DNA from 2 places in the Clostridium sp. BJN0013 genome. Region 2 is predicted to be linked to the other one. Evidence: riboswitches for the same ligand, from Rfam matches in the RefSeq annotation. Region 2 holds a riboswitch; the other holds the start of a gene.
The links. A riboswitch is a leader RNA that binds a small molecule or an ion and turns the genes downstream of it on or off. The one in region 2 is predicted to bind cyclic di-AMP.

Region 1 (5,409 bases), 420 kb from region 2:
TTCCCATAATTTAAGTTAAATTACATTTACTTGTAATATATATTTTATAATTCTTAATACATTATACTTATATTGGTATTATCAATTATTCATATTGTTAATATGTAAACAATCTATTTTCTTTAGTATATCATGTTTTATAAATAAATGGAATACAAAATAACATTATTAAAACAATTTTTTTAATTTTGAAATTGAAAATTTATATTTATTATATATTTGACTGTATACCATTCTTGTAAAAAGGCTATTATATATCAAGATTACTATAAGCTTTTATTATATTTTCAGCCACTTTTAAACCATCCACTGCAGCAGATACTATGCCTCCTGCAAATCCTGCCCCTTCACCACAAGGATATAATCCTTTTACTGAAATACTCTCCAAATTAGCATTTCTGACTATTTTAACCGGTGCAGATGTTCTAGTTTCAATTCCTATCATAACTCCATCCCCTTGGGAAAATCCTTTTATTTTTCTTTCAAAATCCATAAATCCTTCTTTTAACGATAAAGCTACCTTTTCAGGAAGACATAGATTTAAATCCCTAAATTCATATCCCGGCTTATAAGTGGGTTTTACATCTTCTAGTTTATGAGATACTTTATCCTCTAAAAAATCTTTAATTAACTGTACCGGAGCGATGTAATTTCCTCCTCCAGTATTATAAGCTAAATTTTCATAGTATCTTTGAAATTCTATACCTCTAAGTGGAGAATCTCCTGAAAAATCTTTTTCTCCCACAGTTACAACTACAGCAGAGTTTGCATTATTTGATGCCCTATTATAATAACTCATACCATTAGTTACAAGCCTGCCCTCCTCTGAAGCCGCAGCTACCACTTCTCCTCCAGGACACATACAAAAACTGTAGACTCCTCGTCCTTCTTTACTTTTGTATACTAATCTATAATCTGCAGCCTTTAATTTTGGATGCCCTGCAAATTTTCCATATTGATTTACATCTATCATATGCTGAGAATGCTCTACTCTGACCCCTATGGCAAATGCTTTAGGTTCCATAAATACATCTCTTTTATAGATCATTTCATATGTATCTCTTGAACTATGTCCTATAGCTAATATTAAATTGTCACAGGAAATTTGACTGCCATTTACCACTACAGCTTTTAACTTTTTATGTGCTATAATTAAATCTTCTAATTTACTTTTAAATAGTATTTCTCCTCCCAATTCCAATATCCTATTTCTTATATTTTTAACTACTATTTTCAAATTATCTGTTCCTATATGTGGCTTGCCACTATATATTATTTCCTCTGGAGCTCCATATTTCACAAAGGTATCTAGAATAAATTGACATTTCTTATCCTTTATCCTGGTAGTGAGTTTTCCATCAGAAAAAGTACCTGCCCCTCCCTCTCCAAACTGTACATTGGATTCAGCATCTAATTTTCTGGTATTCCAAAACTTATTTACAGTTAACGTCCTTTCTTCAATTTTTTCTCCCCTTTCTATTATCAAAGGTTTATATCCATTTTCCGCCAGTAAAAGACCTGCAAACATACCTGCCGGTCCTATTCCTACAATTATAGGTCTAGTTTCCATTTTTTTTGTGCCGCAAATCAATTTTTCTGTTAAATTTTTCTCTTCTATTTTTATATCTTTATTCTTTAACTTTGATACTATTTTCTTTTCATTCTCACAAATTACTTTTACAGAATAGTTAAGTTTTATATTATTTTTTTTCCTGGCATCTATGGATTCTTTAAGTATTTTAAAGTTTTTAATATATTTATTACTTATCTTCAGCTTTTTAGCAACTTTTATTTTTAGTTCATCATAATCCTCATCCAAACTTATATTTAAATTATTGATTATTATTGGCATTTTGTTCCTCCAATGTTTTTTTACTAACTTGTAAATTAATATTTTGTACATCCTGAGATACTAGAGATACTCCCTCTGGAAGAGATACTACTACACTTACAGTTTGTTCCCCTTCAGTTGCAGAACTGGCATCTACATAACAGGATACACTATTTTCACTTAAATTATTTATAATACTTTCAGATCCAGAAACTACTACAGATACACTATTAGAACTTAATTGGGCTGTATAAGCATCATTTAAATTTTTAATCTGTATATTTAGATTCATTTCCTTCTGAGAGGTTTTATTAGAATTATTTAATTCACTTGAATTTATTTTTAATTTCACCACTCCAGTACCAGTAACCAGTTTTACACCTTGTGGCACTATCAACTTTGCCTGAATGTTTTCTTCACTTTGAATTTTACTTAAATCGATAGATTCCGTATCTATTCCATTTATATCTTTAATAATCCTTTCCTCTCCTGCTATATCCACCTTTTCCGGTTCTGCAGTTATCAATTTACTAACATCTGAAACATTGTCCTGTAATTTAATATTTACTGGAACAGTTTTAATTTTAACCACAGGTATAGTAATCTTAACGGAAGATGGCTTAATAACTATATCCTTTAATACATTGCCTGATGTATCTTGTGCCTGTAATGTTAGTGAAGTATTTATATCTGACGATGTAGATTTTAAATCACAATTTCCTACAACCGTTTTTACTTTGTTTATTACATTTTCTGCCCCGCTAATTTCTGCCTGTTGTGTTTTTAATATAGGCTCCAAAGGATAATATCCTTCTTTAACTTTTCCCTGTAGTAATACTTTTATAGAAAAAGTTTTTTGTTTTAATTTATCTAATTGCAATTTTATCCATAAATTCTCATTATTGATTATAGTTATATTATCAGGACTCTTTTTTACTGATACAGGTACAGTATTCTCTCCTTTTTTCATGGCATAAGAATTTAAATCTGACTGTAATTCAAAATCAGTAGCTTTAATGGAATATAAATCAGAGGCACTTCCTTTTATAAGAAGAGATACCCTAAATTCTTTTTCTCCAACTTGTACAAGTTTTGATTGAGTAAGTATATTTTTATTGACTATAGTTACAGGCACTACAATTTTTCTTTCTATTGTAGGATTTTCTACATTAAATATGTATAGCCATAAAATAAATGCTGCAACAATACAACATATTTTTATTAAAATTTGATTTTCTTTAATTTTTTCTTCCACTCAATCACCCTCTCTCTCCATGTAGCTTTGCTTTGAAATCTTTTTCTCATTATAGCAGTAAGAACTTTCTTTAATCTGTCTTTTGTATAATTTCTCATAAGCTTTCCATTAGCAACAAAAGAAATTATGCCAGTCTCTTCTGATACTACTATAACCAAAGCATCAGAATTTTCCGATATTCCAATTGCTGCTCTATGTCTTGTACCCAATTTTTTATTTAATTGATTGTTATTTGTAAGTGGCAGGAAACATCCCGATGACACTATCCTGTCATTTCTTATTATAGTTGCCCCATCATGTAAGGGAGTATTTACCACAAATATATTCTCTAAAAGTGCAGAAGATACTATTGCATCTAGTTTTGTTCCTGTATTTATCACATCTCCAAGACCTGTAACCTGCTCTATTACAATAATAGCTCCAGTTTTACTTTGTGACAAATTTTCTACAGAAGTTACAATTTCTGTTATAACTTTTTCCATTATCTCCTCATCTGCCAATATATGCTTATCATTAAAAGCTGTTCTCCCTAAATGCTCAAGTGCCCTGCGAATTTCTGGCTGAAATATAATTACAATAGACAAAACTCCTATAGTTAAAGTTTTTGTAAGTATCCAATTAAGCATTACTAAATTGAAAAAACTACTTATAGGTATGAGAAATATTATAAGCATAATTCCTTTTAAAAGTTGTTCTGCCCTAGTCTCCTTTATAAGCATATATGCTTTATAGAGTATATATGCTACTACAAGTATATCCATAATAGAAGTTATACTTATATTTTTTATTGAATTAACCGTTAGTTGCAATAGTTCCACTAATTTCACCATCCTGTTGTTACTGACATCTATATTAATTATATACCATTTAATATTGTTTATATCTTTATCATATTTATTTTAATAAATTTTTAATAAAGTATATTTTTTAGTATTTTATTTTACCAAGTGGGTACAATATCATTAGCCTAAGTTTTACAAAAAACACGGGGAAACCAGTAATATTTGGGGTGAATCGTATATTTATTACGTAGGTTATGCCTTTTCCGAACCCGTCAGCTAACCCCGTCGGTAACAAGGAGGATATAATTTTGAAAAAATTTTTTTGTTTTATAATTTTTTCGTTATTACTGTTAACACTCTCTGTAAAAGTGAATGCAGAAGAATCTAACAATGATAATTCTATGTTATTTAATCAACAAGATGAAGTTGTGCAGGTATTTAATTACTCCAATCAAAAGATATACATAACTCAAGATGACGTGGAATTAATGGCTAAAGTAGTTTACGCTGAAAGTAATTCTGAACCCTTTGAAGGTCAGGTAGCTGTAGCATCTGTAATATTAAATAGAGTGCAATATCCTGAATTTCCAAAAACAATACAGGGTGTTATAAAACAAAAAGGAGCTTTTTCTTGTGTAAAAAATGGAGATATAAACGTAACTCCAAACCGAAATAGCTACACCGCAGTAGCACAGGCATTAAAGGGAGTGGATCCTACAGGTAAATCTACTTTCTTTTATAATCCAAAGATAGCTACATCTCAATGGATGAAAAATATTAATAAAAAAAATGTTAAATCTATAGGAAATCATGTATTTTTTATAGTCGACTAAAATTAAACCTCTCCATCTTTTAAAGATGGAGAGGTTTAATTTTAATTATAAATTATTTGCTATCCAGATATGAAACAACATTAAGTGCAGCTATCTGTCCCTGACCTACAGCTTTCATATACTGATATGGTTTTCCTGTACAATCTCCTGCTGCAAAACAACCCTCTATATTTGTCTTCATATTTACATCTACTTTTATATGCCCTGTTTCCAAAATAAGTCCTGGCATGAGCTGATCCGGTGCAATACTGCTTTTCAATACAAAAACTCCGTCTGTACTTATTGATTTATATTTTAAAATAACTCTTTCTACTTTATCTGTCCCATATATTTCTAAAACTTTATCCCGTATTACTTCTATATTGTCTTTTAAACTAGGACTTTCTCTATATATAGGTATATAATATACTTTCTGGGCAAGTTCACTTACATAGTTAGCTTCTCTTTCTGCTTCTTTATTGTACCCAATAACAGTAACAGTTTTATCCTTATAAAGAGGTGCATCACAGGTTGCACAATAGCCTACTCCTCTGCCGAGAAATTCTTCTTCTCCTTTTAAAGGTTTTGTATATTCTATTCCTGTAGCTAGTACAACTGCATTTGCTTCATATATCTTTTCATTAACTGCAAGAGCAAAATATTGTCCCATAGCATATATGGAATTTATTTTTTCAAATGTTATATTTATTCCCATAACATCTAAATGAT
Region 2 (5,409 bases):
AATTTGCTTAGATCCTTTCCATTTATAATACTTATGATAGCCATCTTTCCTTTTACAAAGTTTATAGTGGGAAAAGCTATAGGTACTACAGCAGCGATAGTTCCACTTACTATAGCTGCAGCACCTTTTGCAGCAAGGGTAATTGAATCCTCTTTTAAAGAAGTGGATCCTGGAGTAATAGAGGCATCTAAATCTTTTGGGGCAAGTAATACTCAGATAATATTTAAAGTTATGCTAAAAGAAGCTCTTCCATCTATAGTACTTGGAATAACACTTACAGTTATAAGTGTAGTAGGATATTCTGCTATGGCAGGTACAGTAGGGGGAGGTGGACTTGGAAATGTAGCGGTAAATTACGGATACTACAGATTCCAGACTGACATAATGGTATATACAGTAATAATACTTGTAATAATTGTCCAACTGCTTCAAACTATTGGAGATATAATATATAAAAAACTTAATAGATAAAAATATATAAGGCGTGAGTAAATTAAACTATAGTTTTACTCATGCCTTAATTTTTAAAAATTAATTGAACTTATGTAATCAAATTCATACTAATATACAAATACCATTTTACCAACTCTTAAAGCAATGGGTTTTGACCAGAGCCAGGTATTTGTTGTACTATCATCAAAGTAATATAATGCACCATTTGTTGGATCGGAACCATAGAGTGCTTCATAAGCAGCATTTTTTGAATCTTCGGAAGCGGACTTGTTTATCCAGCCATTATATACAGGAGTAAATTGATAATAACCTCCCGATACTTCATATATTACATCTTTTATAGTAGATGGAAATTTTGAACTTTGAACTCTGTTTAATACTACAGCAGCTACAGCTACTTTGGCCTTGTAAACTTCTCCTTCAGCTTCAGCAGTTACCAATCTGGCCAGTAAATCTAAGTCACTTTCACTGTAGGGTACTATAGGATCTAAGGAGCTTGTACTTTTAAAAATTCGGCCTGCAGGTATGTTTAATACTTCACTTGGATAAATATACTTGTCCACATTGCTGTTAGCCGCAATTAGTGTGCTAAGAGATATGCCGTATTTTTTTGCTATTAAATAAAGGGTATCTGAAGGTTTTACAGTATATGTTTTAGAATCCACATATAAAACTTGATTTGGATATATCTCGCTGCCTTTTAGATTATTATTTTTTATAATGGTGTCTACGTCGGTTTTAAATAGTATACTTATTTTAAATAGAGAATCTCCTGACTTTACTGTATAATTAGCAGCATATACCTGTGTAAAAGACAACATAGAAAAAGTTAATGCAAATAGTAGTGTTCTGATTTTTTTGAAATTCATAAATAGATATCCTCCCTAATTAGCCTACGAGGTTAGTTGACAGGTTCGGAGAGGGATTGTCCTACTTTTTAATAAAAAGATTCACCTCAAATATTGTTATCCCCCGCACTTCATTCCAGTTTTGGAAGTTTAGGCTTGTTTTATAGTTGTTATTTTAACAGCATTTTTATAATATATCCTTATTAAATTGATGGATATATTGGGTTTAAAATGATCATGTGGATCATTATGTAAAATAAAGTGATTCTTAGGTTAAGGTGGAGTTTACTTATGAGAATGCTTTTCTCCCACTGTGAAGAATATGGAAATATTAGCTAATTGTTGTGTTTGGATAAATAAAAAGTAATGAAATAATTATAAAAGTAAAAACTATTGTTATCAATTCTAGTAAAAATGTGTGTTAATCACAATTAGGAGAGAAAATATATGAAAAATTATATAACTTATAATCTTAGAGATAAATTAAAAGATTCTGATGAGTATTATAAATTTATACCTGATTTTTCAGAACAGGTGTTACAAAAAATCAAAATTAAAGCAAATAATATAATAGACGATTTTAGGGCATATATTATAGATTTTAATATAGAACAATTGAGAAGTAGGGAAGAATATCAACTAGAAGTCTTGATCATAGGAGTTTTGTGGAATGTGTATTCAGAAAAATCTTTAGATTTACCTAAAATACCTTGTAAAACTTTATCTTTACTTTCAATTATGAGACAACGCTCCTGGATTTTTAAAAAGTGTATAGATAACATAAGAGGAAAAATGGCATATAGATATCTTTTAAACAGAGAGATTCATAAAGATAGGATTTATAATACAGTATATATAGAAAGTGACTTTCAAAAATTGATAATATGGCTTAAATCTACAGGAGAATTTAAATTTCAAGTTAGAAGAATGGAGATATGGAATTCATTTTTTAAGCATAATAATAAGGAATATGTACTTAATGCAGGTAAACTTATTGTTGAAATAGCAGATTGGTTCGAGAAAGAATCTATGGAAAGTCTCGGAAGGTATACTTTGAATGTAAAAAGTTTTTTAAACAATGAATATAAGTTTTATGGAACAAGAGAAGATAATATTTTTTGTGGGCGAAGAGAAGTTGAATATCATCTCAATATGGTGGGAGCAGAAATTTTAAATAAGGCTTTTAGAAAGACATTCTTAAAAACAAATGATAAAAAAGTGCTTCTTCCTGCATGTATGTGTTTAAAACCTTATGGAGTATGCAGAAGAAAAAAATCAGATGAAGGTTTTGTATGTATGAACTGCTCTGAAAACTGTAAAGTTAATATGTTGGATAGAATAGGGAAAAAGTATAATTTTAAAGTTTATATAGTTCCTCATGAAAGTAATGCTTTTTCTAATAAAAAACATATAAGATATGGAGATGTAGGTATTGTAGGTATTGCCTGTGTGTTGAATTTAATAGAAGGAGGATTAAAGGCAAGAAATTTGAATTTGGTACCTCAATGTGTTATTCTTGATTATTGTGGATGTAAAAATCACTGGCATAAAAGTGGTATTCAAACAGATATAAATTATAGAAAACTGTTTGAAATTTTACAAATCCCGAATAGTACATTGGGGAAAAATAACAGTAGAGAGTAAATATAGTAAGATGTTATAATAGAGAAGTTAGAAAAATTTAATTTTTAGATACTTAAGTAGAATTTTGGAGGTAATTTTATGTCTCAGGAAAAATTATTGATATTGGATGGACATAGTTTAATGAATAGAGCTTTTTATGCACTGCCTGATTTAACTAATTCAGAGGGAATTCATACAAATGCAATTTATGGATTTGTAAATATGCTGTTAAAAATGAAAAAGGAAATTGAGCCCAGTCATATAGTATGTACTTTTGATAGAAGTGCACCTACCTTTAGACATGATAAATATAGTGAATATAAAGCAGGAAGAAAAAGAATGCCCCCTGAACTGTCAGAGCAGTTTCCTATACTTAAGCAAATATTGGAGCTTTTATCCATAAGTATTTTTGAAATAGATGGATTTGAAGCAGATGATCTTATGGGGACATTATCTGTTTTTGCAGAAAAGAAAGGGATGGAAGTATATATAGTTACAGGAGATAGGGATGCCCTCCAGCTGGCTACAGATTCAGTAAAGATTGTCATAACCAAAAAAGGTATAACACAAAAGGAAATATACGATAGAAATAGCATTATAGATAATTATGGAATAACTCCCACAGAATTTATAGATGTAAAAGGGCTTATGGGAGATGCTTCAGATAATATACCAGGAGTGCCTGGTATAGGAGAGAAAACTGCCCTTAAGTTGATAAAAGAGTATAAAAGCATAGAAAACGTACTTCAGAATATAGATAACATTAAAGGAAAAAAAGTTCAAGAAAATTTAAAAAATTATATGAAACAGGCTGTATTTAGTAAAAAACTTGCTACTATTGTCACAGATGTTCCTATAGAAATGGATTTACAATCTATTGAATCCAAAGAACAGTATAATGCTGAAGGCTTAAGAAAATTATTTGAAAAACTTCAGTTTAAATCCTTAATAGATAAAATACCTAAAGTGGAGGAACAGGATAAAATAGAAGTGGAAAGCTTTCAAGTAGAATGTGATATTATAGATAATTTAAATAAATTTCATAATTTTATAGATTCTTTACAGTCTAATGATGCAAGAGATAATTTGCTTTACATTAATTTTAAAGTTATAAATGAAAATAGTTATTCTAAAAACTATATAGATGAAATATTTGTAAATATAGGAGAAAAAAATTTTGAAATACACATAAAAAAAATATATGATGAAAATAAAATTAAAACAGTGGAAACAGCTAAAATGTTGTTTGAAAATCCTAGCTTAAGTAAAGTGAGTTATGATGTAAAAGTACCTTGCAGTATATTGCATAAAATAGGAATAAAGCTTTTAGGCATAGAATTTGATATAAAGATAGCAGCTTATTTAATGGATCCGGCTAGAACCAACTATGAACTACCAGATATTATTAAGGAGTATCTGGGTATAGAAATCTCTAAGGAAATGGAAGATTGTTTTATAAAAGAAACCTTGTTGTTTAACAGATTATACTCTATTTTAAAAGAGAAAATATCAGATTCTTCTATGGATAAACTGTTGTATGAAGTAGAACAGCCACTTACTTTTGTACTGGCATCTATGGAATGTGAAGGATTTAAGGTAGATAAGAATAAGTTAACTGAGATGGAGGAAAAATTTAAAATAGAAATAGATAGGATACAAAAGGAAATATATTTTCTCTCTGAGGAAGAATTTAATATAAATTCTCCAAAGCAGCTTGGTAAAATATTATTTGAAAAGTTGGATTTACCTGTTATAAAAAAGACTAAGACGGGATATTCCACTAACGCAGATGTGTTGGAAAGATTACATGGTAAACATCCTGTAATTGAAAAAATAGTTTATTATAGACAACTTACTAAATTATATTCTACGTATATTGAAGGATTAAAAGGAGTAATAGAGCAAGATGGTAAAATTCATTCAAATTTTAATCAAACTGTAACTACTACAGGAAGACTTTCAAGCACCGAGCCTAATCTTCAAAATATACCTATAAAATATGAGATGGGAAAAGAAATAAGAAAAATATTTATACCGGATAATAAAGATTGTGTTATACTTTCTGCAGATTATTCACAAATAGAACTTAGGGTACTGGCTCATATATCAGAAGATGAAAATTTAATAAATGCATTTATAAATCATAGTGATATTCATACTAAAACTGCATCAGAGGTGTTTAATGTGCCTTTAGAGGAAGTTACACCTACACAGAGAAGCAATGCAAAGGCTGTAAATTTCGGCATAGTATACGGTATTGGGGATTTTAGTTTGGCCAGAAATTTAAATATATCAAGAAGGGAAGCAAAATCTTATATAGATGCTTATTTTGAGAAATATCCTAAGGTAAAGCTATATATGAATAATATAGTAAATCAGGCTGAAAGGGATTTTTATGTTACCACAATTCTAAATAGAAGAAGATTTATACCAGAAATAAAATCTTCTAATAAAATAGTGAAAGCTCTAGGGGAAAGATTTGCCA

Region 1: linked by a shared signal. The riboswitch ahead of AB3K27_RS20020 (cell wall hydrolase) and the one ahead of AB3K27_RS17950 (cell wall hydrolase) in region 2 are both predicted to bind cyclic di-AMP.

What each region holds. Positions count from the first base shown of each region.
Region 1 covers NZ_CP162495.1:3,872,973-3,878,381, forward strand. Annotated here, with positions in the region: gene AB3K27_RS20005 (NAD(P)/FAD-dependent oxidoreductase) at 251-1,852, opposite strand; gene AB3K27_RS20010 (YbbR-like domain-containing protein) at 1,833-3,086, opposite strand; gene cdaA (diadenylate cyclase CdaA) at 3,053-3,904, opposite strand; cyclic di-AMP (ydaO/yuaA leader) riboswitch at 4,041-4,174, shown strand; gene AB3K27_RS20020 (cell wall hydrolase) at 4,177-4,701, shown strand; gene AB3K27_RS20025 (NAD(P)/FAD-dependent oxidoreductase) at 4,754-5,409, opposite strand, start outside.
Region 2 covers NZ_CP162495.1:3,457,947-3,463,355, reverse strand. Annotated here, with positions in the region: gene AB3K27_RS17955 (methionine ABC transporter permease) at 1-471, shown strand, start outside; gene AB3K27_RS17950 (cell wall hydrolase) at 561-1,322, opposite strand; cyclic di-AMP (ydaO/yuaA leader) riboswitch at 1,329-1,468, opposite strand; gene AB3K27_RS17945 (DUF116 domain-containing protein) at 1,749-2,945, shown strand; gene polA (DNA polymerase I) at 3,024-5,409, shown strand, end outside.